DNA from 3 places in the Mesorhizobium sp. U510 genome. Region 1 is predicted to be linked to each of the others. Evidence: predicted binding sites of a transcription regulator. Region 1 holds the regulator's gene; each other region holds the start of a gene.
The links. Region 1 encodes HrcA, which represses chaperone genes, less so after heat shock. Its sites were predicted from a motif close to GTTAGCACTCNCNNNNNGNGAGTGCTAAC; they were not measured.

Region 1 (9,894 bases):
CACGCATCGTCGCCAGTTCCGCCTCGAAGGCGGCGGCAAAGCGCTCCTGGTCCACCGGCTGGTGGCGGACATGGCTGTTGAAGTCGCAATAGGGGCATTTGGCCGCGCAGAACGGCCAATGGATGTAGACGCCGAAGCCGGGGCTGCGGTCGAGCGGCATGGTCATGCCGGGTCCAGTCATGCCGAGCCCAATCTCGGCAGATCCAACCGTGCTTGGGCGAATTTCTGGAAAGCACGGGCGCGATGTGAGAGCGCCGCAGCCTGGCCGGGTTTCCAGCCATGCTTTTCCTCAGCGCTCATCTCGCCAAACGTCTTGTCGAAACCATCGGGCAAGAACACCGGATCATAACCGAAGCCGAGCTCGCCACGCGGCGGCCAGACCAGCGTGCCTTCGGCCTCGCCGCGATAATATTCGGCCGCCCCGTCGGGAAAGGCCAGACAAATGACGGCGACGAAGCGGCCCTTGCGCTGTTCGGCCGAGGCTGCGCCGACTTCCTGCAGCGCCACTTCGGTGCGCTGCATGGCCATGGCGAAATCTCTGCTGCCGTCAGGGGTTTCGGCCCAGTTGGCGGTGTAGACGCCGGGCGCGCCGTCGAGCGCGTCGACGCACAGGCCGGAATCGTCCGACAGCGCCGGCAGGCCGGTCGCCTTCGCGGCGGCCAGCGCCTTGATGTAGGCATTTTCCTCGAAAGTGGTGCCGGTCTCGTCGGGCTCAGGCAGGCCGTAGTCCTTGGCCGACTTCGCCTCGAAGCCGAACGGCCCCATCAAATCGGCGAATTCGCGCAGCTTGCCGGCATTGTGGCTGGCGACGACGATCTTCTTGCCATCAAGTGTATGCATCAAAGGCCCCAGATTCTCGGCTCGGCGAACTCGATCGAATTGCCCGAGGGGTCGCGTATATAGAGCGAACGGCCGCCTTGCGGCCATTCGAATTCGCTTTCGATGGCGATTCTTTTTGCCCCTAAATGCGCTTTCCAAGCCACGATTTCATCCGCGCTGGCCGCAAAGCAGAGATGACCTTCTCCGACCGCGCCGTGCGGCGGCACGGGCAGCCGGGCATCCGGCGCCGGCGGTATTCTGGTCGCCTCGGCGTTGAAGATGAGCAGCACGCCCGGCCCGCAACGAAAGAAGAGGTGGCGGCCGTCGACCTTGCCGAGCAGATCAAGGCCGAGCACGCCGACATAGAATTCTTCCGCCGCCGCCAGATCGGTGACGTAGAGGGCTGATTCAAGGATGGCGGAGGGGGTCACCAGAAAATCGATGGCTTACGCCACCGCCATCTGCTGCAGGCTGACCAGGCGCTGGATGCCTTTCTTGGCCAGGCCCATCAACTCGCCGAACTGGTCCTCCGAGAAGGGCTCGCCCTCGGCTGTGCCCTGGATCTCGACGATGCCGCCCTTGCCGGTCATGACGAAATTGGCGTCGGTGCCGGCCGCGGAATCCTCGAGATAATCGAGGTCGATGACCGGCTGGCCGTCATGGATGCCGCAGGAAATCGCCGCGACATGGTCCTTCAGCACCTTGGCGACGCTCGCCATCTGCCGGGCTTCCATCCAGCGCAGGCAGTCATACAGCGCCACCCAACCGCCGGTGATCGAGGCGGTGCGGGTGCCGCCATCGGCCTGGATGACGTCGCAATCGACGGTGATCTGCTGTTCGCCTAGCGCCTGCAGATCGACGACGGCGCGCAAGGACCGGCCGATCAGGCGCTGGATTTCCAGCGTGCGGCCGCCCTGCTTGCCGGCGGAGGCCTCGCGGCGCATGCGCTCGCCGGTCGAGCGCGGCAGCATGCCATATTCGGCCGTCACCCAACCCTTGCCGGAATTGCGCATCCAGCCCGGCACCTTCTCCTCGAGGCTCGCCGTGCACAGGACATGGGTGTCGCCGAACTTCACCAGGCACGAGCCTTCGGCGTGCTTGGAGACGCCACGCTCGAAGGAGATGGCGCGCATTTCGTCGAATTGGCGTTTGGAGGGGCGCATTCAGGCTTCTTTCCCAGTCATTTTTCGGAATCGTGGCCGGCTTTTAGACGGATGGGGGGCAGCGCGCAAAGGAAAACGGACCGGGCGATCCGATACAGAGACCGGGTTGCGCCCACCGTGCCGAAGTCTATATCCTGAACAAGGAGGTTTTTGGCCGAATGACCAAGGCAATCGATCCGGGTTCGCAGTCGCTTGCACTTCAATCACTCGACATGCGCTCTCGCGACATCTTCCGGCGCATCGTCGATTCCTATCTCAGGGACGGCGAGCCCGTGGGCTCGCGCAGCCTGTCGCGCATCCTGCCCTCCTCGCTGTCGCCGGCCACCATTCGCAATGTGATGAGCGACCTCGAGCATCTCGGGCTGATCTACGCGCCGCATATCTCGGCCGGCCGGCTGCCGACGCAGGCGGGCCTGCGCTTCTTCGTCGATGCCTTCATGGAACTTGGCGACCTCTCCGACGAGGAGCGCCGCACCATCGAGGCGCAGGTGCGGGCCTCCGGCTCGGGCGCGACGCTGGAGCACATGCTGACCGAGGCCAGCCAGATGCTGTCGGGCATGTCGCGCGGCGCCGGCCTGGTGCTGGCCGCCAAGAACGAGGTGGCGCTGAAGCATATCGAATTCATCCAGCTGGAGCCGACCAAGGCGCTCGCCGTGCTGGTGTCGCAAAATGGCGACGTCGAGAACCGCGTTGTCGAGCTGCCGGCGGGCATCACCGTCCCGCAGCTGCACGAAGCCTCGAATTTCCTCAACGCCCATATTCGCGGCCGCACGCTGGCCGAGGCGCGCACCGAGATCGCCCGCATCAAGGAAGAGACGAGAGCCGCCCTCGACACGCTGTCGCAGGACCTCGTCGAGAAGGGGCTGGCGGTGTGGGCGGGCGCGGAAAGCGGCCTGCCGGCACGGCTCATCGTGCGCGGCCGCGCCAACCTGCTCGAAAACGTCACCGCCCAGGCCGACATCGAATTGCTGCGGCATCTGTTCGAGGACATGGAGACGCAGGACGGGCTGATCCAGCTGCTTGACCTCGCCGAGCAGGGATCGGGCGTGCGCATCTTCATCGGTTCGGAAAACAAGTTGTTTTCGCTGTCGGGCTCGTCGCTGGTGGTCGCGCCCTATCGCGACAAGGATGCCCGCGTCGTCGGCGCGCTCGGCGTCATCGGGCCGACCCGGTTGAACTACGCCCGCATCGTGCCGATGGTCGATTATACGGCGCAGCTGATTTCACGCATGCTAAGGTAGGGCCCCGAACGGGAAGAGACGGGCAGCAAGGAGAAAAGAATGGCGCTCGAAGAACTCAAGGCCCGGATCAGCCTGCTGCTCGAGGAGATGGTCAACCAGCCGGAAGACCAGCACGAAATCCAGGAACAATTGCGCGAGAAATTGCGGGAAATGCGCGCCATGGGCCTGCCGCTGCCGGCCGATCTGGTCGCGCTGGAAAAACGCCTCGACGACGATTTTTACGCTGCCGGCACATAAGACCGGATTTTCGCTTCCTCGTCAGGTCGAGCGAGCGGAACCCGGAGACAAGCCGGCCGTTGGTTTCCTTCGCGACCAGATGGAGGACAAGATGATCCGATTAGCCGGACTGGTGATCCCCGCCCTGTTCCTCACAAGCGCGGCGTTCGCACAGCAGGCGGACCAGCCGGTGCTGAAGGGCGCGGCGGCCTTCGGCGACTGGCGTGCCGACAAACCGGGCGTGCGCCGACTGATCAAGCCGGAAGACCTGCCGAAGCCCTATGTCACCAAGTCGGTGTCGAACAGCGCCGGCCTTGCCGACATGCCGGCGGGCGCGAAGCCGCAATTGCCGCCGGGTTTTTCGGCCGAGCTGATCGCATCCGGCATCGACAATCCGCGCGCCGTGCGCGTCGCACCCAATGGCGACCTGTTCGTCGCCGACAGCGAAGCCAACCAGGTCCGCGTCTATCGCCTGGCCAAGGACAGCGCCAAGCCCGCCGAGGACGGCATTTTCGCCGGCAATCTCAACCAGCCCTATGGCATTGCCTTCTATCCGCCGGGGGACGACCCGCAATGGGTCTATGTCGCCAACAGCGACAGCATCGTGCGCTTCGCCTACCGCGGTGGCGAGCTGAAGGCATCCGGCGAACCCGAAATCATCGTCGCCAACATTCCCGCGAACCATCACTGGACCCGCGACATCGTCTTTTCGCCTGACGGCAAGACGCTCTATCTGTCGGTCGGCTCCGGCTCGAACGTCGCCGAGGACATGGGCAAGGCGCCCGATGGCGGCCTTGAAGCATGGGTGAAATCGCAGCCGCTGGGCGCGGCCTGGGGCTCCGAAGAGGGGCGCGCCGACGTGCAGGCCTTCGATCCGGACGGCAAGAACGGCCGCATCGTCGCCACCGGCCTGCGCAACTGTTCTGGCATGACCATCCAGCCGGCGACCGGCGCGCTGTGGTGCGTCGTCAACGAGCGCGACGCGCTGGGCGACAATGTGCCGTTCGAATACGCCACCTCGGTCAAGGACGGCGCGTACTATGGCTGGCCCTGGTACTATATCGGCAACCACGAGGACCCGCGCCACAAGGGCGCGCGGCCCGACCTCGCCGGCAAGGCAACCACTCCCGACGTATTGATGCAGGCGCATTCGGCGCCGCTCAACATCGCCTTCTACGACCGCAAGGACCTGCCCGCCGACAGCGGTTTTCCCAAGGAATACAGGGGCGATGCCTTCGTTGCCCTGCACGGTTCGTGGAATCGCGGCAACCGGACCGGCTACAAGGTCGTCCGACTGCTGTTCAAGGATGGCAAGCCGACCGGCGAGTATGAGGATTTCATGACCGGCTTCGTCGTTTCCAGCGGCGAGGTGTGGGGCCGGCCCGTGGGCGTGGCGGTGGCCCATGACGGCGCGCTGATCGTCACCGACGACGGCAATGGCACGATCTGGCGCGTGACCTATGACGGCGGCCGTTCCTGAGGGATTTTACTCGGATGGCGCGGTATCTGGTGCAATAGAATCCGACCGCCAGGGAATTCAATCCTGGTCCGTTCCGTGCGAAAAGGCCGCCTGATCCAGGACCACTCGCCATGACCCTCACCGGCTTCCTCGCCTACAGTGCCGCCCTCGGCATCGCCGCCGCCATTCCCGGCCCCGGCGTCACCGCGCTTGTCGCACGGGCGCTCGGCTCGGGTTTTCGCTCGTCGCTGGCCATGTCTTTTGGCCTGATGCTCGGTGACCTCATTTACCTGACCGCCGTGGTGCTCGGCCTCGCCTTCGTCGCGCAGACCTTCGGCATGGTGTTCCTCGCCATCAAATGGGCCGGCGTCGCCTATCTGGCGTTTCTGGGCTGGCGCTTCTGGACCGCCGGCATCACGCCCGAGACGGTCGAGGCGAAAAAGGGCAAGAGCGGACTGGTGTCGAGCTTTGTCGCCGGCCTCACCGTCACGCTCGGCAATCCGAAGACGATGATCTTCTACCTGGCGATCACGCCGACCATCGTCGACCTGAAGACGATCACGCTGGCCGATTACGGCATTCTCGCCGCGCTGACGGTGGTCGTGCTGTTCGTCGTGCTGGTTCCCTACCTGGCGCTCGCCGCCAAGGCGCGCTGGTTCCTGAAATCGCCGCGCGCGCTAAAGCTGCTGAACCGCACCGCCGCCGGCTTCATGGTCGGCGCCGCGGCAGCGATCGCGGCCCGCCAGTAGCAGCCTTTCAGCCAAAACATTCCGGGGCCAGGCTTCCCCGCGAAATGCTTTTCCGGGACTTGGGCGTTTTAGACACAGGCCCCACTCGGATATTTCCGGCCGACAGCTTATGTTGCGCGGCTGAAAGCCCTATCTTGCCGGCTGCAATGCCACTTGCCTGAAATCCTGGGAGCGAAACCAATGAACAAGCCCGTCACCTCCGCCCGCGTCCCCGGCCGCGGCCGCATCTACAGTTCCATCACCGACACGATCGGCGACACGCCCCTGGTCCGGCTCGACAAGTTCGCTAAGGAGAAGGGCGTCGTCGCCAATCTGGTCGCCAAGCTCGAATTCTTCAACCCGATCGCCTCGGTCAAGGACCGCATCGGTGTGGCGATGATCGAGGCGCTCGAGGCTGCCGGCAAGATTGCGGCCGGCAAGACGACGCTGATCGAACCGACCTCGGGCAATACCGGCATCGCGCTTGCCTTCGCCGCCGCCGCCAAGGGCTACAAGCTCATCCTGACCATGCCCGAGACGATGTCGGTCGAGCGCCGCAAGATGCTGGCGCTGCTCGGCGCCGAACTGGTGCTGACCGAAGGGCCGAAAGGCATGAAGGGCGCGATCGCCAAAGCGGACGAACTGGCCGCGACGATCCCCAATGCCGTCATCCCGCAGCAGTTCGAGAACCCGGCCAACCCGGAAATCCACCGCAAGACGACGGCGCAGGAGATCTGGAACGACACGCAGGGCGAGGTCGACATCTTCGTCGCCGGCATCGGCACCGGCGGCACCATCACCGGCGTCGGCCAGGTGCTGAAGAAGCTCAAGCCTTCGCTGCATGTCGTCGCCGTCGAGCCGGAAGCCTCGCCGGTGCTGTCGGGCGGCCAGCCCGGCCCGCACAAGATCCAGGGTATCGGCGCCGGCTTCGCGCCAAAAATTCTCGACACCACGATCTATGACGAGATCGTCAAGGTTTCCAACGAGGATTCGGTCGCCAATGCCCGCCTCGTCGCCCGCCTCGAAGGCGTGCCGGTCGGCATTTCGTCGGGTGCGGCGCTGCAGGCGGCAATCGTCGTCGGCTCGCGGCCGGAGAACAGGGGCAAGACCCTGGTCGTGGTCATTCCCGACTTCGCCGAGCGCTACCTGTCGACGATCTTGTTCGAGGGATTGGGGGCTTAGGCCACTACACAAACGTCGAGATCCTTCGCGCCCCCCTCTGCCCTGCCGGGCATCTCCCCCACAAGGGGGGAGATCGGCTGTCATCCGGACTTTCGCTAATCGTCAACGATGCAGGATGGAGCGGAGCGCGAAAACTGCCAATCTCCCCCTCGTGGGGAAGATGTCCGGTAGGACAGAGGGGGGCGCTGTCCCGCCGGCATAAAAAGGTTCCGGACGCTGGCCCGTTGAAAAATCCTCCCGTGGCGCCTGTGACCCGGCTTGAGCAGGACCCTGCTTCAGGTGCATATCGCCCCGGTCCGCTTTGCGCGGACCAGGGGAGAATTTCATGTACAAGCTCTATACCCGTCCCGGCAGCGGCGGCTTCGTCGTCGAGGCGGCGCTGGCGCTGGCCAACGCACCGTTCGAACAGGTCGATGTACCTAAATCCGACCGCCCCGATCCGGCCTTCCTCGACATCAGCCCGCTGAACCAGGTGCCGGTGCTGACCTTGCCGGACGGCAGCTCGATGACCGAATCGGCAGCGATTTGCATCCTGCTCGCCGAGCGCCATCCCGAGGCCGGCCTGGCACCGGCGGTCGATGCGCCTGCCCGCGCCGATTTCCTGCGCTGGATGGCCTTCATGTCGTCGGTGCTCTACCCGGCGGTGCTGCGGTTCTACTACGCCCATCGCTACACGACCGACGCCGACGGCACGAAAGCCGTCAAGCAGGCGGCAGTCGCCGAGATGAACCGTGGCTTCGCCGTCCTCGATGCCGCTCTGAAGGGTCGTGACTGGCTGGTTGGTGACCAGATGTCGCTGGCCGACATCTATCTCGTCATGCTGGTGGCCTGGCATCCCGACATCGACACAGCGCGAGCGGCATGGCCTGATATTGAACGTCTCTGGGCCAGGCTGCGCGGCCATCCGCTGTTGAAGACGCTCAACACCTCACATGAGATGTGGCCGGGCTGAAGATCAGTTTCGCAGCGCCGCCCTTTTGCCTTGCAGGAACCGGCGCACCGCCGGGTCGCGTTCGAGACCGATTGCCCTGTCATAGGCCTCGGTTGCCTGCGGCGCCTGGCCGAGCCTGGCCAGGAGACCGGCCCGCGCCGCCCAATAGGGCTGATACTCATTGAGCCGCTTGTCGTCGCCCAGCACGTAAAGCGCCGCCAGCCCCGCCACGGCGCCCTCCGTCTCGGCAAGCGCCACCGCGCGGTTGATCGCCACCACCGGCGATCCGACGATCGAAAACAGCGCGTCGTAAAGCGCGCGGATCGCCGGCCAATCGGTGCGGCCGGTCAGCCGCCGCGCCGCGTGGGCGGACTGGACGGCCGCCTCGAGCTGGTAGCGGCCGACGACGCCGCTCATCGCGGCATGGGACAGAAGCGCCTCCGCCTCGTCGATGAGGGCGCGGTCCCACAGGTCGCAGTCCTGTTCGGCCAGCGGCACGAAGTCGCCTTCGGCACTGCGCCGGGCAGTGCGGCGCGCCTCGGCAAACAGCATGAGCGCCAGCAGGCCAAGCGCTTCCGGCTCTTGCGGCATCAGCGTCACCACCAGGCGGCCGAGCCAGATGCCTTCGGTGGCGAGGTTGCGGCGCTGCGTCTCGGTGCCGACCGGATCGGACCAGCCTTCGGCGAAGGCGGCGTAGATCGCTTCCAGCACCGCGCCCAGCCTTTCGCCGAGTTCGGCCCGCTCCGGCACACGGAACGGAATGCCGGTTTCGCGGATGCGCGTCTTGGCGCGCACCAGGCGCTGGCCCATCGTTGCCGGCGAGACCAGGAAGGCGGAAGCGATCGTCGCGGCATCGAAGCCCAGCACGGTCTGCAGGATCAGCGGCGCCCGCACGCCCGGCTCGATCGCAGGATGCGCGCAAGCAAACATCAGCCGCAGCCGTTCGTCGGGCAGCTCTTCGTCGGTCATGCGCGCCTCCATCTCCTCGGCGATCAGCTTGAGATGATCGCGGGCCGCCTCCCGGGTGAGCCGCCGGCGAACCGCATCGACCCGCCGCCGCCGCGCCACGGCCAGCAGCCAGGCTTCCGGCTTTTCAGGCACGCCTGACTTCGGCCAGCGCTCGAGCGCGGCGGCAAAGGCGTCCGCCAGCGCATCCTCGGCCGCGGTCACGTCGCGCGTGCGCGCCGCGAGCCAGGCGACCAGCTTGCCGTAGCTCTGCCGGGCGGCGGCCTCGGCGGCCGCCCGGGCGATCTCCGGGCGACTGTCCATCACATGGTCATTTCCTGGCACGTCGTCATTGCTTGGGCATGTAGTCGGCCATTTCCCAGATCGGCCGCAACTCGACCGTGCCGGTGCTGGCCGCCGGACAGCGCGCGGCCCATTCGATGGCGGTGTCGATATCGGCCGCCTCGATCATGTAGAAGCCGGCAAGCTGCTCCTTGGTGTCGGCATAGGGGCCGTCGATCACATTGGTCTTGCCGTCGGCGATCCGGACCGAGGTGGTCGCCTGGGTCGGGCGCAGGCGTTCGCCGGCCAGCCACGCGCCGGATTTCTTCAACGCTTCGGTATAGGCGCCATAGGCCGCGCTCATCTGCTGGGTCTTCTCGATCGGCATGGCCGCCATTGCGGCTTCGTTATTGTTGATCATCAGCATGTATCGCATGGGTCTTCTCCCGTGGTTTCGAAGGCCGCGTCCTTGCGGGGCCAGACGTATGTCGCGCGGCGTCGACCGATTTCGACAGGCGCCAGGAAAAAACTTTCGGCTTCGTCACGCGGTTTCGCAAGGACCAGGTTTCGCCAAGCGGCCGGCGGCGCTGGCCATGATGCCTCGCCGCGCTACCCTTTGTGATCCAGGCACGTCACGCCAGAGATGGGAGATGAGCAATGGAACTCGTGACCCGCAAGAAATTCAAAAGCGGCCGGTTGATGCCGTGGGGCAAGGGGACCGTCGTCACCGGCGCGAAGGGATTCGTCTACCTTTGCGGAAACACGGCGACCGCCGCCGACTACGATCCGGCCGGCAAGCAGGGCGGTCGTTTCGCCGGCGATGCGGCGGCGCAGTGGCTCGAGGTTCTGGGCAACATCAAATCAGATCTGGAGGAGCTGGGCACCGCGCTTGAACACCTTGTCAAACTGACCTTCTTTGTCCGAGGAC
Region 2 (9,894 bases), 2.9 Mb from region 1:
TTCAGCACATGCTGGGCCCAGTACATGCGGCCGAACTCGAACGTGCCCATCAGCACCATCAGCAACGGTACAGACAGCAAGGCGAACTCAACGGCGTTGGCACCGGATTTGTCGCGCAGGAAGGATCGGCGACGGCTCATTGCGGTTGCACCACGGCCTTGACGGTGATGTTGCCGTTGCTGACGATGCCGAAGCCGCCGAAAAGCGGCGTATAGGGCTTGCTGGCCGTGATCGTTACGAATTTCCCGGCAATGCCGCCGCCACTGCAGATGCTGCCGCATGCCATCGGGGTGCTCCAGGCCACGGCACCGGAACTGCCTGGGCAATAGCAGAGATCGGCATTGGCGGCCGTGCCGCTCTGGGTGGCCGTGGACGTGGTGGCGTTATAGGCAAGTGCCGCACCGTTGTTGATGACGACCTGAATGCTGCCGCCATTGCCGCTCAGGCCGCTGGTGACCACCGTCGCAATGTTGCCGGCCAGCGCGCCGCCGCCGGTGGAATTGACCTTGTCGCCATTGAGCAGCGCATAGTTCGAACCAGCCGAAAGCGCCGAGCTCAGTTCGAATTTGGCCTTCAATGAGCCGCCTATGTCGACGGTTCCGGCCAGGATGACCAGCAGCACGGGGCTGACCAAAGCGAACTCGACCGCCGACACGCCGGCGTTCTGGCGCCGCAGGAAGTCAGTGAACGCGAAGCGCCAGCTGGCCAACAAGCCGGGGTCGGGGTGTGACTGCTGTCTCATTGCACGAGGCTCACCTTGCTGCTGCCACCGGCACTCGAGGCGGCAATGCATTCCGATGCAGCCGTAGTGCCGCCCGACAGCGTGATGCGTGAGCCGATCATCTGCAGACACTTGCTCGGGTCGGTGTTCGACCCCAGCACGCTCGATCCGCCATTCATGATGATCGGGCCGTAGGGAAAATAGAATGCGCCCGATATCTGGGCGTTGGAGCCGCCTTCGGCGAAGGTCGCGCCGCCGGTGTTGGAACTGCCGGTGGGGCCGATCACCGCCAGCTTCGCCGTCGCTCCCGACTGGGGTGCGGTGAGCACGATGTTGCTGTAGCCGGCGGCCACGCAGAAGACATAGCCGTTGCAACTTCCCGAACTGGATTTGGCCTTGCCCGACAGGACAAGCGTCACATTGGCGCCGCTGACGCTGATCGTGCTGCCGTTGCAGTTGGCGCTGCCGCCGCCATTGCCGCCCAGTGCGAAATAGCCATCCACGGTGTAGACACCGGCGCCGAGCAGGATGGCGCCCGAGCCGATGAAGTTGCCGGCGATGTCGTGCTGCGCCGCGGCCGGCACCACAAAGCAACTGCCGCCGCCGCCGCCATTCACATTGCCGACGACCTGGAAAACGCTGCTGGCGCCAGTCGCATCGGCCATGATCGTTGTCGAACCGCCGCCGAGCGTGATCGCGTCGCCATTGCTGCCTGGCCCGATCTTGTAGGAATTGGTCGTGCCCGAGCCGAAGGTGAGCGTTCCGGTGTTGGTATAGCCGCCGGGGAGCTCGAAGGTGCTCGGTCCGCCGAAGGTCAAGGTGGAGGTGTTGCAGATGCTGACCTGCCCCGAGCCATTGCAGGTGTTGTCGCTGCGGCCGATCTTGAAGGTGCCGGCGCCGAATGTCGTGGTGGCACCGCCGCCGGTTGTCAGCCCCTTCGCGAAGTTGAAACTGCCGGCGCCGAAGGTGGTTGTTCCGCCTGTTGTCACCTGCTTGCCGAAATTGTAGGTGCCGGTCCCGAACGTGGTGGTTCCGGCCGTGGTGAGGGTCTTGGCGAAGTTGTAGGTGCCTGGCCCGAAATTGGTGGTGGCGCTGGTCGTGAGATCGCCGGCGATATTGTAAACCGTCGTTGCCGCGCCGCTTGTGGCGAAGTTGAGGTTGATGCCGCCGCCGATGGTGATGGTGCCCAGGTTGACCGTGGTCTTGCTGCCGCAGTTCAGCGCCCATGTCGACGACGACGATGCCCAACTGGCGGTGCAGCCGAGCGCGTTCGCCTGGCCTTGGGTCGAGCCTGTGTTCCAGCCGAAGTCGATGTTGTTGCCGTTGGGAGTGGTGGGCGCTGTTGGCGCGGCCGTCGTCGAAAGCGCGGCAACCGTTGCAATACGGGCCACGGCGGCCGTGACCGCGGCATTGCCGGCGAGCGGGTCGGGGGTGGATTTCTTGGTGATCACCGCGGTCGCCCCGCCTGGGCCGGTGATGCCGCTGCACGGCTGGCTCGGTGCGGCGGCGGAATTGTAGTTGACGCCGAGCGCCGAAATGCTGGTGCCGCAGGGGACGGTCACCGTGTTGTTGGAAGAGACGGTACACTTCTGCGCCGAGATCGAAGTGCCGCCGCTCAGCGTCAGACCGGTCTGTGTGCCGTCGAGCGCGAGCATGCATCCGGGCGTTTGCGGCTGCACGCCAAGCTCGGCCACCGAATTGGCATAGATCTGCAACTGCTGGCGATCGTTGAGAACGCGTGCCAGGAACAGCGTCCTGTAGGTGTTGATCGACACCGAAACGGCGTTGACACCGGTCGTCTTCGGGGAGGCGACCAGGTTGACCTGTACATTGGCGGCAGGAACGCCGTTGAGCACCGCGACGCCGACGGCGGTGGCCGTCATCTGCGAGGTGGACTTGTTCACGTTATAGGCGAGGGCGCCCGCATAGGCCGACAGGTCGGCGACTCGCTGATTATCGGCCCGCTCGACGAGTGCTGCGCCATATTCGGTCACCAGGGCGGCCATGCCGATCAGGACCGGCATCACCAGTGCCGAGATGATCAGCACGTTGCCGTCGCGGTTCCGCAAAAATCGCCGGAAAATTTGCATCGATGGGTACCCGACACGCCACACGCAGGAGCAACCTCGCCGTGCTCCCGCCCTTTAGTAATCGCGAATGTGTTAAAGAATATTGTCTGACAAATTTACCTAGCGCCGTCAAAGCGTAGTTAAGCCTCTGATTTTGCTGGAAAATTTCTCGAGAATGAGAACAGTTGCGCCGTCTAGCGGTGCGGACCTCGATGGTCGCTATCGTTGCAGGAAGCAATGAAAAAAGGGCGGCATCGCTGCCGCCCTTTCCGTATGCATAATAAGCCAGGTGGCCTGGATTAGAAATCCATGCCGCCACTCAAGCCCGCTTGCGGGCTTGAGCAATGTTAGTTCATCGGCGTGCTTTATGGGCTTCTTAGAAATCCATGCCGCCCATGCCGCCCATGCCGCCGCCGCCCATGCCGCCAGGCATGCCGCCGCCAGCCGACTCCTTCTTCGGAGCCTCCGCGATCATGGCTTCGGTGGTGACGAGCAGGCCGGCGACCGAGGCCGCGTCCTGGAGAGCCGTGCGCACGACCTTGACCGGATCGACGATACCCATGGCGATCATGTCGCCATATTCGCCGGTCTGGGCGTTGTAGCCGAAGGTCGCGCCCTTGTTCTCAAGGATCTTGCCGGCAACGATCGATGCTTCCGCACCGGCGTTCGAGGCGATCTGGCGAGCCGGAGCCTGCAGAGCGCGACGCACGATGTTGATGCCAGCAGCCTGGTCGGCATTGGCGCCGGCAGCCTTGATGTTGGCCGAAGCGCGCAGCAGGGCCACGCCACCGCCGGCAACAATGCCTTCTTCCACGGCCGCGCGGGTCGCGTTCAGCGCATCGTCAACGCGGTCCTTCTTTTCCTTGACTTCGACTTCCGTCGCACCGCCGACGCGGATCACCGCAACGCCGCCCGCGAGCTTCGCGAGACGTTCCTGCAGCTTCTCCTTGTCGTAGTCCGAAGTGGTCTCTTCGATCTGCTGCTTGATCTGAGCAACGCGGCCCTGGATCTCGGCCTTCTTGCCGGCGCCGTCGACGATGGTGGTGTTCTCCTTGGAGATCGACACCTTCTTGGCGCGGCCGAGCATGTTGAGGCCGACATTCTCGAGCTTGATGCCGAGGTCTTCCGAGATGACCTGGCCACCGGTGAGGATGGCGATGTCTTCCAGCATGGCCTTGCGGCGATCACCGAAGCCCGGAGCCTTGACCGCGGCGATCTTCAGGCCGCCACGCAGCTTGTTGACGACAAGCGTGGCCAGGGCCTCGCCTTCGACGTCTTCCGAGATGATGAGCAGCGGCTTGGAGGTCTGCACGACGGCTTCGAGAACCGGCAGCATCGCCTGCAGGTTGGAGAGCTTCTTCTCGTGGAGCAGGATGTAGGCGTCCTCGAGATCGGCAACCATCTTGTCGGCGTTGGTGACGAAGTAGGGCGAGAGGTAGCCGCGGTCGAACTGCATGCCTTCGACGACTTCGAGTTCGGTCTCGGCGGTCTTGGCTTCCTCGACGGTGATGACGCCTTCGTTGCCGACCTTCTGCATCGCTTCCGCGATCATCTTGCCGACCGACTCGTCGCCATTGGCCGAGATCGTGCCGACCTGGGCAACTTCCTCGGAGGTCTTGATCTTCTTGGCAGCCTTGCCGAGCGCCGTGACGACTTCGGTGACGGCGAGGTCGATGCCGCGCTTCAGGTCCATCGGGTTCATGCCGGCGGCAACCGCCTTGTGGCCTTCCTGGACGATCGACTGCGCCAGAACGGTCGCGGTCGTGGTGCCGTCGCCGGCGATGTCGTTGGTCTTCGAAGCAACTTCGCGGACCATCTGAGCGCCCATGTTCTCGAACTTGTCCTCAAGCTCGATTTCCTTGGCGACGGTGACGCCGTCCTTGGTGATGCGCGGCGCGCCGAACGACTTGTCGATGACGACGTTGCGGCCCTTGGGGCCGAGCGTGACCTTCACCGCGTCGGCGAGGATGTTGACGCCGCGCAGCATGCGCTCACGGGCATCACGGGAGAATTTTACGTCTTTAGCAGCCATTTTTAGCTCCTGGCAGGGCTTGGGATAAAGCCCGGAATTCAGTTGACGGTGAGGCCGATGATCAGCCGATGATGCCCATAATGTCGGATTCCTTCATGATCAGAAGGTCTTCGCCATTGAGCTTGACTTCGGTGCCCGACCACTTGCCGAACAGGATGCGGTCGCCAGCCTTGACGTCCAGGGGGACCAGCTTGCCGCTTTCGTCGCGCGCGCCGGAGCCGACGGCGATGATTTCGCCTTCCTGCGGCTTTTCCTTCGCCGTATCCGGGATGATGATCCCGCCGGCGGTCTTGGATTCGGATTCGACCCGGCGAACGACCACGCGGTCATGAAGCGGGCGGAACTTCGACTTTGCCATTTTTTCTTCCTCGAGTGAGAACGGTGAGAAACAGTTCCTCCGTCCGGCGAAGCCGGACATATAGTTAGCACTCACCAAGGGCGAGTGCTAACGTGGGGCTGAAATAGGCCGCCGACCTGCGAGAGTCAAGGCGCGCGGCAGCCTCGAAAGGCGGTAATTTTTTCCATGGATTGGGGCTTAGAGAAACAACCGCAACTGCGTGTGGATGATCGACCGGTAATCCTCGACGGTTTGGCGGCTTTCCGCTTCGCCCTGAGCGAGCGCCAGGCGCACCACACCGCCGGCGAGCTGGAAGATCAAGAGAACCATGCGTTCGAACTGTTCATGCTTGCCCGGCTCGATCAAGGCGGTGACATGGTCGCAGAACATCTTGGCCTGATGCCGGGTTTCGGCGATGTCTAGATTCTTGAGCGCCTTGTCGGCCTGGATGGCGTTCTGCAGGTCCTGGATGGCCGGATCTCCGGCGACGCGGCCGAGGTAGTCGTCGAGCAACCGGTCGGCGGCGGCGATGACGTCCTTGGCTTCGCGGACATCGGCGAGGATATCAGTCAATCGCGCACGGCTCACCTCTGAAAATCGCTCATAGAGCATCGCCAGGATCGCCGACTTGTTGGGAAAGTAGTGATAGACGGTGGCGATCGGCCCGCCTGCCAACGCGCCGACTTCCTTCATGGTGACGGCGTCGATGCCCTTCTCGCCGATTAGCCGCATCGTCGTCGACAGGATGGCGTCGATGCGCTCGCGGCTGCGCTCCTGCTTGGGCTTGCGCCTCGGTTCGGTCGCTGTTCGCCTTACTTCCACCATGCACCGGTCTTTCGCACGAATTGCCAAATTCTGGTTGACAAAAAATATGATCAAGTATCAGTTTCTGAAATGCTGACAGATTGTCAGCTTTTTTGCCGCGCGGCAAGGACGTTGGGAGGCGCCTTTGACTTCGACAAATGCCGGGCACACTGGCACTGGCGACTGGCTGGTCGGCAATCCGACCGGCGGGCAGCTTGCTTCGGCCCTGTGGATCGGCTCGGTCGGTCTGCTCATCCTAGGCCTGCAGCCAGTGCTGCTCGGCGCCCTTTACACCGAGGGACATGTCAGCGGCGACGAACTGGCGCTGGTCGCCACCGCCGAGATGATCGCCATCGCGATCGGTTCGGCGATCGTCGCGATGCTGCTGTCGGCCCGCAATATGCACTGGAAAAGCGCGGTGCTGCTGCTCCTGCTGGCGCTGGCGCATGTCTGGACGGCCTATGCCGCCGGCGCCAATGCGTTGATGGCGGCACGCGCCTTGGCCGGGCTTGCGGAAGGCGGGCTGGTCGCGGTCGCCACCGAATTGATCGCCCGTTCGCGGCGCGCCGAACGCATCGGCGGCTTTTTCGTCACCATGCAGACGCTGGCGCAATGCGCGCTTGCCCTGCTGCTGGCGCTCTATGTCATCCCGGCCGCCGGATCGGCCGGCGGCTTCCTCATTCTCGCGGTCGTCTGCGTCCTGTCGCTCATCGTCGCCTTCGTCGTCCCCGCTGACTACGCCGACCTGCCCAAGGACGAGAACCTGACCAATGTGCTGACGGCTCCCTCGATCACCGCGCTGTTGTGCGTCTTCTGCTATTTCATGTTCTTCGGCGCGGTCTGGGCGTTTCTGGAACCGCTTGGCACCCAATTCGGCATCGATGGCCGCACCGTCGGCCTGATCGTCTCGGCGAGCCTCGCGGCGCAGGTCTCGGGGGCGATGATGGCGACCGCGTTCGAAGCGCGCATCGACTACCGCCTTGCCGTTGCTGCGATCGGTGTGGTCGCGCTGGTCTGCTCGCTGGTTCTCGCCAGCGGACCCGACCTTATCACATTCTGGATGGCCGCCTTGGCCATGGGCTTCATCCTCCTGTTCATCGTGCCCTACCAGATCCGGCTGGCGATCACCGCCGACGAGACGCGCACCGCCGTGCTCTTGGTGCCGGCGGCACAGCTTTTTGGCCTGGCGATCGGGCCGATCGCGGCATCCTTGCTCATCGACGGCAAGGATTTTCGCCCGGTTCCGGAATTCGCCGCCGCCAGCGCCGTTGCCAGTGTCGCCTTGCTCGGCCTGTTCATCCTCGTGTCGCGGCGTCGCCGCGCCGTTGCCTGAGCGGAGGGCAGCATGTCGAACATCTGGAGCAACTGGTCGGGCTTTGTCACCGCTGAACCCCGGCTGATCGCAAGCCCCGCCGATGCGGGCGAACTCGGCGATCTCGTTCGCGCCGCGCCCGGCCCAATCCGCGTCGTTGGCGCGGGACATTCCTTCACGCCGCTGGTCAAGTCGCAAGGCACCATCCTGTCCCTGGAGAGGCTGGAGGGGCTGGTCTCGCATGACGCGCAAAGGCATCGGGCACGCGTGAAGGCAGGGACGCGGCTTGGTCCGCTCATGCACATACTGCAGGGCATCGGCCAGGGCCTGCCCAATATGGGCGACATCGACCGCCAGGCGATCGGCGGCGCGCTGGGGACCGCTACCCATGGCTCGGGGCCGACGCTCGGCGCCTATCATACGCAATTGGAGACGGTGCAGATCGTCGACGGGCTTGGCAAGGTTCGCGACGTCACCAGGGCAGGGGATCAGGATATGATCCACGCCATAGGCGTCGCGCTCGGTGCGTTCGGTGTCTTGAGCGAAGTGACGCTGAACAACATCGCGACCTACCGGCTGCGGCGCCGCAAATGGGTGCTGCCGATCGGCGACATGCTGCGCGACTTCGAAAAGATGATGACCGCGCATCGCTCGGCCGAATTCTACTACATTCCGTTCTCTGGCTACGCGCAGTTTATCGCCAGCGACTTCAGCACCGAGGCGACCACCGCGCGCCCGACCGACGATGACGAAGGCTCCTTGCGCACGCTGCGCCGGCTGCGCACCGGGCTTGCCTGGCTGCCGTCACTGCGCCGCCGGCTGATCCTTGGCGCGGTCGCGAAAGTGCCGTCCGAGGATTATGTGCAGGACTGGCTCAACGTCTATGCCAGTGACCGCCAGACCAAGTTCAACGAGATGGAATATCACCTTCCGTTCGAGGAGGGGCCGAAGGCGCTGGCCGAAATCATCGAGCTGACCGAAAAACGCTTCCCCGAAGTCTATTTCCCGATGGAGGTGCGCAGCGTCGCGGCTGATCCGTTCTGGCTATCGCCCTTCTACAACAGGCCGACCTGCTCGATCGCCATCCACCATGACGCCGCGAGCGATCCGCTGCCCTTCATGCAGGCGGCCGAGCCGATCTTCCGCAGATATGGCGGCAGGCCGCATTGGGGCAAGATGCACAGCCTGAAGGCGGCGGACTTCAAGAAGCTCTATCCGCGCTGGGACGACGCCATGGCGGTGCGCCGCGACATCGATCCGCAAAACCGCTTCGTCTCGCCTTACATGGCCGGCCTGTTCGGCATCGAGCCATGAGCGCCTATTTCGCGACGCTTTCGCAGGCGCTGAAGCAAGCCGGCATCTTCCAACCCTGCCTGCTGCTCGACCGCGACCGGCTGGACGGCAACATTGCGCTGGTGGGAGAGAGACTGGCGCCCGGCCTTGCCGTGCGGCTGGTCGACAAGTCGCTCGCTTGCCTGCCGCTGCTTGCGCATATCCGCAAGGCGCTTGGAACCGACCGCTTCATGACTTTCCATCCGCCGATCAGTGAGGCGGTGCTGAAGGCGTTTCCGGACGCGGGTCTCCTGTACGGCAAACCGATGCCAGTCGGGACGGCAAGGGCGGCACTGGTGAAGGGTGGCGCCGACTGGTCACGTGTCTGCTGGCTGATCGACAGTGATGAACGACTGGCGGAATATGGCGCTCTCGCGATCGAACTCGATATCGAGCTCCGCATTGCCTTCGAGATCGATGTCGGACTGCATCGCGGCGGCTTCGCCGAACCGGGGGCCTTGTCGCGGGCGCTGAAGCAGGTGTCGGTCCACAAAAAGCTGCGCTGCGAAGGCGTCATGGCCTATGAGGCGCATGCGCCGCACATTCCCGGCCTGTTCGGCGGGCCGGCCAAGGCGTTGGCGCAGGCTTCGAAGCGGGCCGCCGCTTTCGTGGCGCGCCTCGGTCCGGACCAGCGCCGCATCCTAAACATTGGCGGCAGCAAGACCGCGCTGCTTCATGATGGCGTCATGGCCAATGAAGTGTCGATGGGGTCGGCCTTCGTGCTGCCCGGCGATTTCGACACAGCCGGCCTCGACGGCTTCCAGCCGGCCGCCTTCATCGCGACGCCGATCCTGAAAATGGTCGAGCCGATGCTGCCGGGCCCGCCGGCCGTTACCCGCCTGCTGCAGGCACTCGGCCGGTTCCCGCGCAAGGGCTGCTACCTCTATGGCGGCAAGTGGATGGCTGAGCCGGTCTTTCCCGACGGCATGAGGACGAATGGCCTGCTCGGCCTGTCGTCCAACCAGCAATTCATGGGTCTGCCGGCTGACACCACTGTGATGCCCGGCGATTATGCGTTCCTGCGGCCGACGCAGAGCGAGGCCGTGCTGCAGCAATTCGGGCCGATCGCGGTGCTTTCCCAGGGCAGGATCGTCGATCGCTGGCCGGTCTTGCCGATGATGTGATCACATCATATAGTTGACTCCGTCAAGTAAACGATTGATCCTGTGAAGGCAGGAGATGACCATGACAATTCACCATCAGCCCAACAACGAAGCGCCCAACAAGCACCTGATCGATGCGGTGCGGGCTTTCAACCGCTTCTACACCCGCCAGATCGGCCTGCTC
Region 3 (9,894 bases), 990 kb from region 1:
AACGACTATCTCGGGCTTGCCGCCTCCAAGAGACTTGGCGACGCAGTTGCGGCGGCGATCGCGCTGGGCACACCGGTCGGCGCCACCGGATCGCGGCTGTTGCGCGGCAACGCGCCGGAACACGAGCAACTGGAGGCGGACGCAGCCGCGTTCTTCGGGGCCGACCGCGCGCTGTTCTTCGGCAGCGGCTATATCGCCAACTTCGCTCTGCTGACCGCGCTGCCGCAGAAGGGCGACCTATTGATCCTCGACGAACTCGCCCATGCCAGCATGCACGAGGGGGCGCGGGCAGGACGAGCCGAGTTCAAGCTGGTAGCGCACAACGACGCCGATGCTTTCGAGGATGCGATCACGCGCTGGCGCGCCGAAGGCGGCACCGGGCGCGTCTGGATCGCGGTCGAAAGCCTCTACAGCATGGATGGCGACCGCGCCCCGATGGCGCGCCTTATCGCGCTTGCCGATCGGCACGAGGCATTCCTCGTCGTCGACGAGGCGCATGCCACCGGCATCTGGGGACCGGACGGCCGCGGGCTGGCCGCCGCTTTCGAGGGCCGCGACAACATTGTCGCACTTCACACATGCGGCAAGGCGCTCGGCGCGTCCGGCGCACTCGTCACCGGGCCGGGAACGCTATGCGACTATCTCGTCAACCGCTGCCGGCCATTCATCTACGCCACCGCGCCGTCGCCTCTGATGGCGGTGGCAGTGCGCGAAGCGCTGGCCATGCTGTCCGACGAGCCCCAACGCCGTGTCCAGCTGCAGGAGCGCGTAGCCTTCGCGGGCCGCCAATTGGCCGAGCGCTGCGGCGTGAAGCCCAGCGGCTCGCAGATCCAGTCCTTTGTCATCGGCGACAACAGGCGCACCATGGCGGTGGCGGCGGCGCTGCAGGCGCGCGGCTTCGACATACGCGGCATTCGTCCGCCGACCGTACCCGAGGGCACATCGCGACTGCGCATTTCGCTGACGCTCAACGTCGACGAAGCCGACATTTCGGCCATGCTCGAGGCGCTCGTCGAGGTGCTGGCCTCGACATGACCAAGCGCATCGTCATCACCGGAACAGATACCGGAATCGGCAAGACGGTGTTTTCGGCGGGATTGGCCGGCTTCCTCAACGGCTTCTACTGGAAGCCGGTGCAGTCGGGCCTCGACGGCGAGACCGACAGCGAGGTTGTTGCGCGGCTTGCCGGCCTTCCGCCGGGGCGCGTGCTGCCGGAAGTGTATCGCCTGAAGGAGCCGCTGTCGCCGCATCGTTCGGCCGAACTCGATGGCGTCGCGATAGACGTGGCAAGGCTCTCGCTTCCGGACTTGCCGGGTCCGATCGTCATCGAAGGTGCCGGGGGACTGATGGTGCCGCTCAACCGGCGGACCAAGTTCATCGACATATTTGCTCAGTGGCGGGTGCCGGTCATCCTGTGCGCCCGTACCAAGCTCGGCACCATCAATCACACCTTGTTGTCGATCGAGGCCCTGCGGGCTCGCTCGATCCCGCTCGTCGGCATCGCCTTCATCGGCGATGAAGTGGCAGATACGCAAAGGACAATCGTGGAATTCAGCGGCATACGCCAGCTTGGCAGGCTGCCGCTGCTCGATCCGCTGACGAGTGAGACGCTGAGGGAAGCGATGGTTGCCGGCTTCGACCTCGCAGCGATCGCAGGAGGCGAGTGATGTCGCAGTCTCAAGTCTGGCATCCGTTCACCCAGCACGCGCTCGAGCCGGCTATCCCTGAAATCGTCAGGACGGAAGGCGCCTACCTCTACAAGGCTGACGGCACACGTATCCTGGACGCCATTTCGTCCTGGTGGGTCGTCACGCATGGCCACCGCCATCCCCGCATCATCAGGGCCATCGAGAAGACCGCGTCGAGCCTCGACCAGATCATCTTCGCGGGCTTCACCCACGAGCCAGCCGAACGCTTGGCCAGGGCGCTTGTCGGGCTCGCTCCCACCGGTCTCGACTGGGTGTTTTATTCCGACAGCGGCTCGACCTCAGTCGAAGTCGCGCTGAAGATGGCGCTCGGCTATTTCCGCAACATCGGCGCGCCGCGCTCGCGCATCGTCGTCATGGAGCACAGCTATCATGGCGACACCATCGGCACGATGAGCGTCGGCGCCCGAGGCGTGTTCAACGCCGCCTACGAGCCCTTGCTGTTCGAGGTCGACACAATCCCCTTCCCGGCCGCCGGGCGCGAGCAGGAAACGCTGGATCGTTTCGAGGTCGTCAGCCGTGACCGGCGCGCGGCCGCGCTGATCGTCGAGCCGCTCGTGCTTGGCGCCGGCGGCATGCTGATGTATCCGGCCTCGGTTCTCACCGAATTGAAGAAGATCGCAGAAACCTCCGGCACTCTGCTGATCGCCGACGAAGTGATGACCGGCTGGGGGCGCACCGGGACCATGTTCGCCTGCGAGCAGGCGTCCATATCTCCTGATATCCTGTGCACCTCGAAGGGCTTGACCGGCGGTGCCATCCCGCTGGCCGCCACACTTGCCACCGATGCCATCTTCCAGGCCCATTATTCCGAGGACCGCACGAAGACGTTCTTCCACTCGAGTTCCTACACCGCCAATCCGATTGCCTGCGCGGCAGCACTTGCCAATGTCGAGATCTGGCGCGACGAGCCGGTGACTGAGCGGATCGCGGCCCTAAGCGCAAAGCAGGCCGCCGGGCTTCAACGCTTCCGGGACAATCCATATTTCTCCGACAGCCGGGCGACCGGCACGATCGCGGCACTCGATCTGCGCACCGGCTCAGCCGGCTATCTGGCCGAGATCGGGCCGAAGCTCCGCGCCTTCTTCCTCGAGCGCGGCCTGCTAGTGCGCCCGCTCGGCAATGTCCTCTATCTTCTGCCGCCCTATTGCATCACCGGCGAGGAATTGGACGGGCTCCATGACGCCATCGAGGAGGCCGGCGAACGCTTCGGCACAAAGCCATGAGCCGATCGTCGCGCGTCCTCGGGTTTGGTCATCATGCGCCGTCGCGCAAGGTCGAGAACCCGGAAATCGAAAACCGTCTCGGGCTAGAACCCGGCTGGATCGAGCGGCGCACCGGGATACGCTCGCGCTTCTGGGCAACGGACCAAGACACGCTGTCTGGTCTTGCCACGCAGGCTGGCGACATGGCGCTGGCGAACGCCGGTATTGACCGCAGCGACATAGGGCTGCTGTTGCTTGCCACCTCGACGCCCGACCACCTTCTGCCGCCCAGTGCACCCTTGGTCGCGCACAAGCTCGGCCTTGGCCGCCCAGGCGCGGTCGATCTAACCGGCGCCTGCGCCGGCTTTATCTATGCGCTGATGTTCGCGGACGGGTTCACCCGCCTGCACGGCAAACCAGCGCTGGTCATCGCCGCCAACATCCTCAGCCGCCGCATCAATCCAGCCGAGCGCGCGAGCTCAGTCCTTTTCGCCGATGCCGCCGGCGCCCTGGTGATTGGTGCGTGCGAGGACCCTGATCTAGGTATTCTCGGCGCTTCGGTGGATTCGGACGGCTCGCGCTACGGGCTGATCCAGATCCCGGCCGGCGGAAGCAGCATCCCATTCCATGACGATCTGGATCTCGGGCAAACTCGGATGACGATGACCGACGGACGCGAAGTGTTCGCCAAAGCTGTTGAGATGATGACCGATTGCTCTACAAGCGCGCTTGCCGTTGCCGGAGTGCGACCACAGGACATCGATCGGTTTGTGCCGCACCAGGCCAATGCCCGCATTTTCGATGCGGTCGGGCGAAACCTCGGCATCGCCGATGAAGCGATCGTCAAGACGATCGCCGAGTATGGCAACTCTTCCGCCGCGACGATCCCGCTCTCGCTGTCGCTCGCCCATCGGGCGGCGCCGTTCCGGCCGGGGGAGAAGGTTCTTCTGGCGGCCGCGGGTGCGGGTCTTAGCGGCGGTGCGATCGTCGTTGGAATTTAGCCGCGCGAACCGAACTGCCAAGACTGACCTTGAACGATGAATACAGGGACAACGACCAATGCGAAAACTAGTCGCCGGCAAGCTGCACGGCATCCACGTCACCGAAGCGAACCTCAACTACCATGGTTCGATAACGCTCGACCCCGACCACTGCGAGGCAGCCGGGATCCTGCCGATGGAATTCGTGGAGATATGGAACAAGAATTCCGGTGCGCGGATTTCGACCTATGTCATCCTCGGCGAGCGCGGTTCACGGTGCTGCATCCTCAACGGAGCGGCGGCTCGCACCTGTCAGCCCGACGACCCAATTATCGTCTGCAACTCCATCTACCTGGACGAAGCGCATATCACCTCGCTGAAGCCGCGCATCGTCACGTTCGACCAGGATAACTGCATACTCGACCGCCTGAGCTACTCCGTCGATCTTGACACAGACGGCCGTTACAGTTTCTCGATCCTTGATGAGGCGAATGAAGCTTTGGCAATTCCAGCCTTGGTTTCCGGGGCGTGAGCCGCGCTCCGCAGATGTGCGAGCCTCGGCACTGAAGAGCGTCTGGTCTAAGACTCGACGAAGTTGCTGAAAAAGGGCCGATGCCCACTGCGCCTTGGGCACCGTGGGCCTTCGTGGGATGGCGCAATGTCTCGCAGCTGCTGATCCGCGAACAGCGGTTTGCATGTCTGACCCTTGTCTCAGGTTACTTGCGGTGGCGGCTTGCAAATTCTTTCTGCTTTCTCAAGCGCCGCGGCTGGGTCCTTGACGACCTGGCTTTTCATGATCTTTGCCGCCGTGTCGATCAAGCAGGCCACCGTCCTCCGCATCGGCAGCGGTGCCAACCATCATCGCGAATATGGCTAGCCGAACGGCCGCAAGCAGCATTGAGGTGGGCCTTCGGCAAAGTGTTTCCCGCCGGCGCCAAGGCTCGCCAGCCATCCGACGCCTGATCGCGTTACATATCAGGTTCGTCGATCGGTGGCTTGGCAGCAAGACCGAGCCTGGCTCGTTGGCCATCGGCGTAATTTTCGGCGGGAAACTGTGTCTTGAACCGAAGAACTGTCAGTTTGCCGTCCTCGACAATATGAACAACCCATCCCCCACTACAACGCTTGACCCGCACGTCATTAGGTTCGCCAGCCACCATTGCTGCCCCTCATTTTCGTTGCCTTGGGCTGAGACTGGAAGTCGTTCCCGCACATCGGAAAACATAGGACCTTACGTAACGTCAAGCCCCGATTTTGGGATAGCCGATGCCTTGTCGATTTCAGGGTGACGGCGATTCTGGTCCGCAACGTCCGTGATTGCTCAAATCGATTTAGATGCGCAGATTTTGCATGTTAATTCAGCCTTGTTATCCACAACTAACGTGAATGGGAACGCGTATTCAGTCCGAGTACCTCTGCAAAAAATCTGCCGCTCTGGTGAGGGGAGCGGGCGATCAGGGCGTGTGAGGTGCTGACGTCAAACGCGAGATTCCGGAAGATTGATAAAATCGTTTGTTTCGATGAGATGCATCCACCCTGTGGATAGAAATACAGTCCCATGAACGGGCAAGCCTCTGGTGCGGGAGATGATGCTAAAGGAGACATCCGGCATGGCCACTCCACGCAAAAGCTCGGCACGTCTCGGCGCTACCAAATGCTCAGCCCCTCACCTCGCTCTCTACGGTGCGACGAAGCGCGCTGGCAGATCGCGGAAGGCACAATGGTTACCGATCCGCAGGGTGGATTCATCCTGTGGGTCGAGCCTCCGAACACCATCGATTGGCTCGACTCTTTCAGGGCTGCATCGTCCGGAAAATCGTGATCGCCCACCCTCTTGTCTTGACTAGCCCCAGCCTAGGGCTTATCTCGTCGCATTGTTAGCGCTCGCCCTTGGTGAGTGCTAACCGCAGGCCGGCATAGCCGAGCTTTGTAAGTTATCCGGCGTCGCCGGACGCTTTTCTCACCGTTCTCATCGAGGAAGAAAAAATGGCAAAGTCGAAGTTCCGCCCGCTTCATGACCGCGTGGTCGTTCGCCGGGTCGAATCCGAATCCAAGACCGCCGGCGGGATCATCATCCCGGATACGGCAAAGGAAAAGCCGCAGGAAGGCGAGATCATTGCTGTCGGCTCCGGCGCTCGTGACGAAGCCGGCAAGCTGGTCCCGCTGGACGTCAAGGCTGGCGACCGTATCCTGTTCGGCAAGTGGTCGGGCACCGAAGTCAAGCTCAATGGCGAAGACCTTCTGATCATGAAGGAAGCCGACATCATGGGCATCATCGGCTAACACGCCGCTGCCTTTCATCCGTACCATCCAATCTGAATTTCGGGCGAAATGCCCAGGAGTACAAAATGGCTGCCAAAGACGTAAAATTCTCCCGTGACGCCCGCGAGCGCATGCTGCGCGGTGTCAACATCCTTGCCGACGCGGTGAAGGTCACGCTCGGCCCCAAGGGCCGCAACGTCGTTATCGACAAGTCGTTCGGCGCCCCGCGCATCACCAAGGACGGCGTCACCGTCGCCAAGGAAATCGAGCTTGAAGACAAGTTCGAAAACATGGGCGCACAGATGGTCCGCGAAGTTGCTTCGAAGACCAACGACATCGCCGGCGACGGCACCACGACCGCGACCGTTCTGGCGCAGTCGATCGTCCAGGAAGGCCACAAGGCGGTTGCCGCCGGCATGAACCCGATGGACCTGAAGCGCGGCATCGATCTTGCCGTGACCGACGTCGTCGCGACGCTGATCAAGAACGCCAAGAAGATCAAGACCTCGGAAGAGGTTGCCCAGGTCGGCACGATCGCCGGCAATGGCGACGAGTCGGTCGGCAAGATGATCGCGGAAGCGATGCAGAAGGTCGGCAATGAAGGCGTCATCACGGTCGAGGAAGCCAAGACTGCCGAGACGGAACTCGAAGTCGTCGAAGGCATGCAGTTCGACCGCGGCTATCTCTCGCCCTACTTCGTCACCAACGCCGACAAGATGGTTGCCGATCTCGAGGACGTCTACATCCTGCTGCACGAGAAGAAGCTCTCCAACCTGCAGGCCATGCTGCCGGTTCTCGAAGCCGTCGTGCAGACCTCGAAGCCGCTGCTCATCATCTCGGAAGACGTCGAAGGCGAGGCTCTGGCCACGCTGGTCGTCAACAAGCTGCGTGGCGGCCTGAAGATCGCCGCCGTCAAGGCGCCGGGCTTCGGTGATCGCCGCAAGGCCATGCTGGAAGACATCGCCATCCTCACCGGTGGCCAGGTCATCTCCGAAGACCTCGGCATCAAGCTCGAGAACGTCGGCCTCAACATGCTCGGCCGCGCCAAGAAGGTGTCGATCTCCAAGGAGAACACCACCATCGTCGACGGCGCCGGCAAGAAGGAAGGGATCCAGGGCCGCGTTGCCCAGATCAAGCAGCAGATCGAAGAGACCACGTCGGACTACGACAAGGAGAAGCTGCAGGAACGTCTCGCGAAGCTCGCGGGCGGCGTTGCGGTGATCCGCGTCGGCGGTGCGACGGAAGTCGAAGTCAAGGAAAAGAAGGACCGCGTTGACGATGCGCTGAACGCGACACGCGCGGCCGTGGAAGAAGGCATCGTTCCCGGCGGCGGCGTTGCCCTGCTGCGCGCTTCGCTGAGCATCAACGCTGTCGGCGCAAACTCCGACCAGACCGCTGGCATCAGCATCGTGCGTCGTGCGCTGCAGGCTCCGGCCCGCCAGATCGCGGCCAACGCCGGTGCGGAAGCTTCGATCGTTGCCGGCAAGATCCTTGAGAACAAGGGCGCGACCTTCGGTTTCAACGCCCAGACCGGCGAATATGGCGACATGATCGCCATGGGTATCGTCGATCCGGTCAAGGTCGTGCGCACGGCTCTCCAGGACGCGGCCTCGGTCGCCGGCCTGCTGGTCACCACCGAAGCCATGATCGCGGAGGCTCCGAAGAAGGAGTCGGCTGGCGGCGGCGGCATGCCTGGCGGCATGGGCGGCGGCGGCATGGGCGGCATGGGCGGCATGGATTTCTAATCTAGCCTCTATCAGCTTTCGGATACCGAGAGGGCGGCAGCGATGCCGCCCCCTTTTTTTGGGACGGAGCCGGTCGGAAAAGGTTTGGGCTCGCGTGATATTGTAGTGCGCGCGCCTACACGGCCACACTACATCGTCGCAGTGGAGCTTTCGGGTGGCGAACTGAACAAACATGGCTTTGTGCGCGACTATCAAGACTTAGCAGCGCTCAAGCCACTACATCGATGGCACGTTCGACCATGGCGGTCGGTTTTCGATATGCCTGATATGAGCGGCCGTGGAAGCCGCTCAAAGAATGATACCGCAGTGCTGTTGCCAACGTCGGCGATTTCGATGATCGACTCCGCCTATGCCAGCTCTTCACGAGCTCTATCCGCGCTTCCTGTCATGGAGCGAAAGCCTTAGCGCGACTCGTGATTGAGGCTGTCATTGCTATGGGCTAATCAGTCGGGAAGCTGCGCTTGCAATGACGGAGGGCCGGAACGATCTCGTCCGATCATCTGGCACAAGGTGTGCTTATTAGTACGTTGCGAAGCTAGTAACTTAACCATGAAGGGGGACGACGGTTTGACCGTGACACAGTCGCTGACGAGACGTCTCAAAAATCCCGAGCTATTTGACGATCTGGCCGGTGTGCCTGGTCGGAAGGCGGAGCAATCCACGAGGCGTTTTTCGGTGTTCAATCCCTCAACAGGCGAGCTGTTGGCTGAGCTTCCAGATATGGATTTCCGGGACGTTTCCAAGGCAATCGATAAGGCTGAAGCTGCGCAGGAACATTGGGCGGCGCTCACCGCGCGCGAGCGCTCCGACATCTTATGGGAATGGCACCAACTGATCCTCGACCACAGCGAGGATCTTGCAGCCATTTTGACGGCTGAAATGGGTAAGCCGCTTGCAGAGGCGAAGTCTGAAATCGCCCATGCCGCAGCCTACCTCCAATGGTATGCCGAGGAGGCCAATCGCATCTATGGCGAGACGATTTCGCCGCCTTCTAACGACAGGCGTATGCTGGTAATCAAACAGCCGATCGGTGTTGTCGGCGCCATTACTCCTTGGAATTTTCCCGCCTCGATGGTGGCTCGCAAGATTTCGCCTGCGCTTGCCGCCGGCTGCGCGATTGTTCTGAAACCCGCGGAGCAAACACCGCTTGTCGCGGGTGCTATGTTCACGCTTGCCCGGATGGCAGGTTTTCCCGATGGCGTTCTAAACTTGATCTACGCATCGGAAGGCGATGCGGTTGGGCGTGAACTTTGCTCGAACCCGAAGGTCCGCAAGATCAGCTTCACTGGGTCGACCGAGGTCGGGCGGCTGCTCATGAGGGAGTGTTCGGATCAGATCAAAAGAACCAGCTTCGAACTTGGTGGTAACGCTCCTTTCATTGTTTTTGATGATGCAGACGTCGACGCTGCCGTCGATGGTGCGCTACAGGCAAAGTTTCGGAATGCAGGCCAGACCTGCGTTTCAGCCAATCGGCTTTACGTACAGTCCAGCGTGTATAATGAATTCTGCGACAAATTCACCAACCGCGTCAGTGCATTGCGCGTCGGTGACGGTTTCGAGCCAGAAGTTGCGATCGGTCCCCTGATCGATAAGTGCGCGCTTGCAAAGATTGAAGATCATATTCGCGATGCTGTGCGGCAGGGTGGGAAGATCCGTTGCGGTGGCAACCGTATCGGCGAATCGGGAACCTTCTTCGAGCCCACGGTGATCACCGACGTCGAAAGGACAATGCGGGTCGCTCAGGAAGAAACCTTCGGACCGCTGGCTCCCATAATCCGCTTCAACGATCCCGACCAGGTGGTGCGCGAGGCGAATGACACGATTTACGGTCTTGCAGCCTACTTCTACGCTTCCAATCTAAAGCGCGTGTGGCGCGTGGCTGAAGCCCTCGAATACGGAATGGTCGGCATCAATACGGGACGCATGTCATCCGAGGCCGCACCCTTTGGCGGAATGAAGCAATCAGGGATCGGTCGTGAGGGGTCGCGCCACGGCC

Region 2: groES (co-chaperone GroES) is a predicted target of HrcA. The motif match lies at 5,244-5,272, and genes of this name have one in related genera.
Region 3: groES (co-chaperone GroES) is a predicted target of HrcA. The motif match lies at 5,768-5,796, and genes of this name have one in related genera.

What each region holds. Positions count from the first base shown of each region.
Region 1 covers NZ_CP180532.1:964,561-974,454, reverse strand. The annotation lists gene hemW (radical SAM family heme chaperone HemW) at 1-181, opposite strand, end outside; gene rdgB (RdgB/HAM1 family non-canonical purine NTP pyrophosphatase) at 178-840, opposite strand; gene ACLGL5_RS06770 (VOC family protein) at 840-1,250, opposite strand; gene rph (ribonuclease PH) at 1,266-1,982, opposite strand; gene hrcA (heat-inducible transcriptional repressor HrcA) at 2,141-3,223, shown strand; gene ACLGL5_RS06755 (hypothetical protein) at 3,263-3,460, shown strand; gene ACLGL5_RS06750 (PQQ-dependent sugar dehydrogenase) at 3,552-4,919, shown strand; gene ACLGL5_RS06745 (LysE family translocator) at 5,030-5,647, shown strand; gene cysK (cysteine synthase A) at 5,828-6,808, shown strand; gene ACLGL5_RS06735 (glutathione S-transferase family protein) at 7,134-7,760, shown strand; gene ACLGL5_RS06730 (RNA polymerase sigma factor) at 7,764-9,008, opposite strand; gene ACLGL5_RS06725 (YciI family protein) at 9,034-9,402, opposite strand; gene ACLGL5_RS06720 (RidA family protein) at 9,624-9,894, shown strand, end outside.
Region 2 covers NZ_CP180532.1:3,827,899-3,837,792, forward strand. The annotation lists gene ACLGL5_RS20050 (TadE/TadG family type IV pilus assembly protein) at 1-140, opposite strand, end outside; gene ACLGL5_RS20055 (TadE/TadG family type IV pilus assembly protein) at 137-742, opposite strand; gene ACLGL5_RS20060 (TadE/TadG family type IV pilus assembly protein) at 739-2,811, opposite strand; gene groL (chaperonin GroEL) at 3,167-4,822, opposite strand; gene groES (co-chaperone GroES) at 4,884-5,180, opposite strand; gene ACLGL5_RS20075 (TetR/AcrR family transcriptional regulator) at 5,358-5,984, opposite strand; gene ACLGL5_RS20080 (MFS transporter) at 6,109-7,296, shown strand; gene ACLGL5_RS20085 (D-arabinono-1,4-lactone oxidase) at 7,309-8,589, shown strand; gene ACLGL5_RS20090 (DSD1 family PLP-dependent enzyme) at 8,586-9,731, shown strand; gene ACLGL5_RS20095 (bifunctional helix-turn-helix transcriptional regulator/GNAT family N-acetyltransferase) at 9,793-9,894, shown strand, end outside.
Region 3 covers NZ_CP180532.1:1,952,035-1,961,928, reverse strand. The annotation lists gene ACLGL5_RS11365 (8-amino-7-oxononanoate synthase) at 1-1,035, shown strand, start outside; gene bioD (dethiobiotin synthase) at 1,032-1,667, shown strand; gene ACLGL5_RS11355 (adenosylmethionine--8-amino-7-oxononanoate transaminase) at 1,667-2,932, shown strand; gene bioZ (3-oxopimeloyl-[acyl-carrier-protein] synthase BioZ) at 2,929-3,912, shown strand; gene panD (aspartate 1-decarboxylase) at 3,971-4,423, shown strand; gene groES (co-chaperone GroES) at 5,878-6,174, shown strand; gene groL (chaperonin GroEL) at 6,240-7,898, shown strand; gene ACLGL5_RS11330 (NAD-dependent succinate-semialdehyde dehydrogenase) at 8,448-9,894, shown strand, end outside.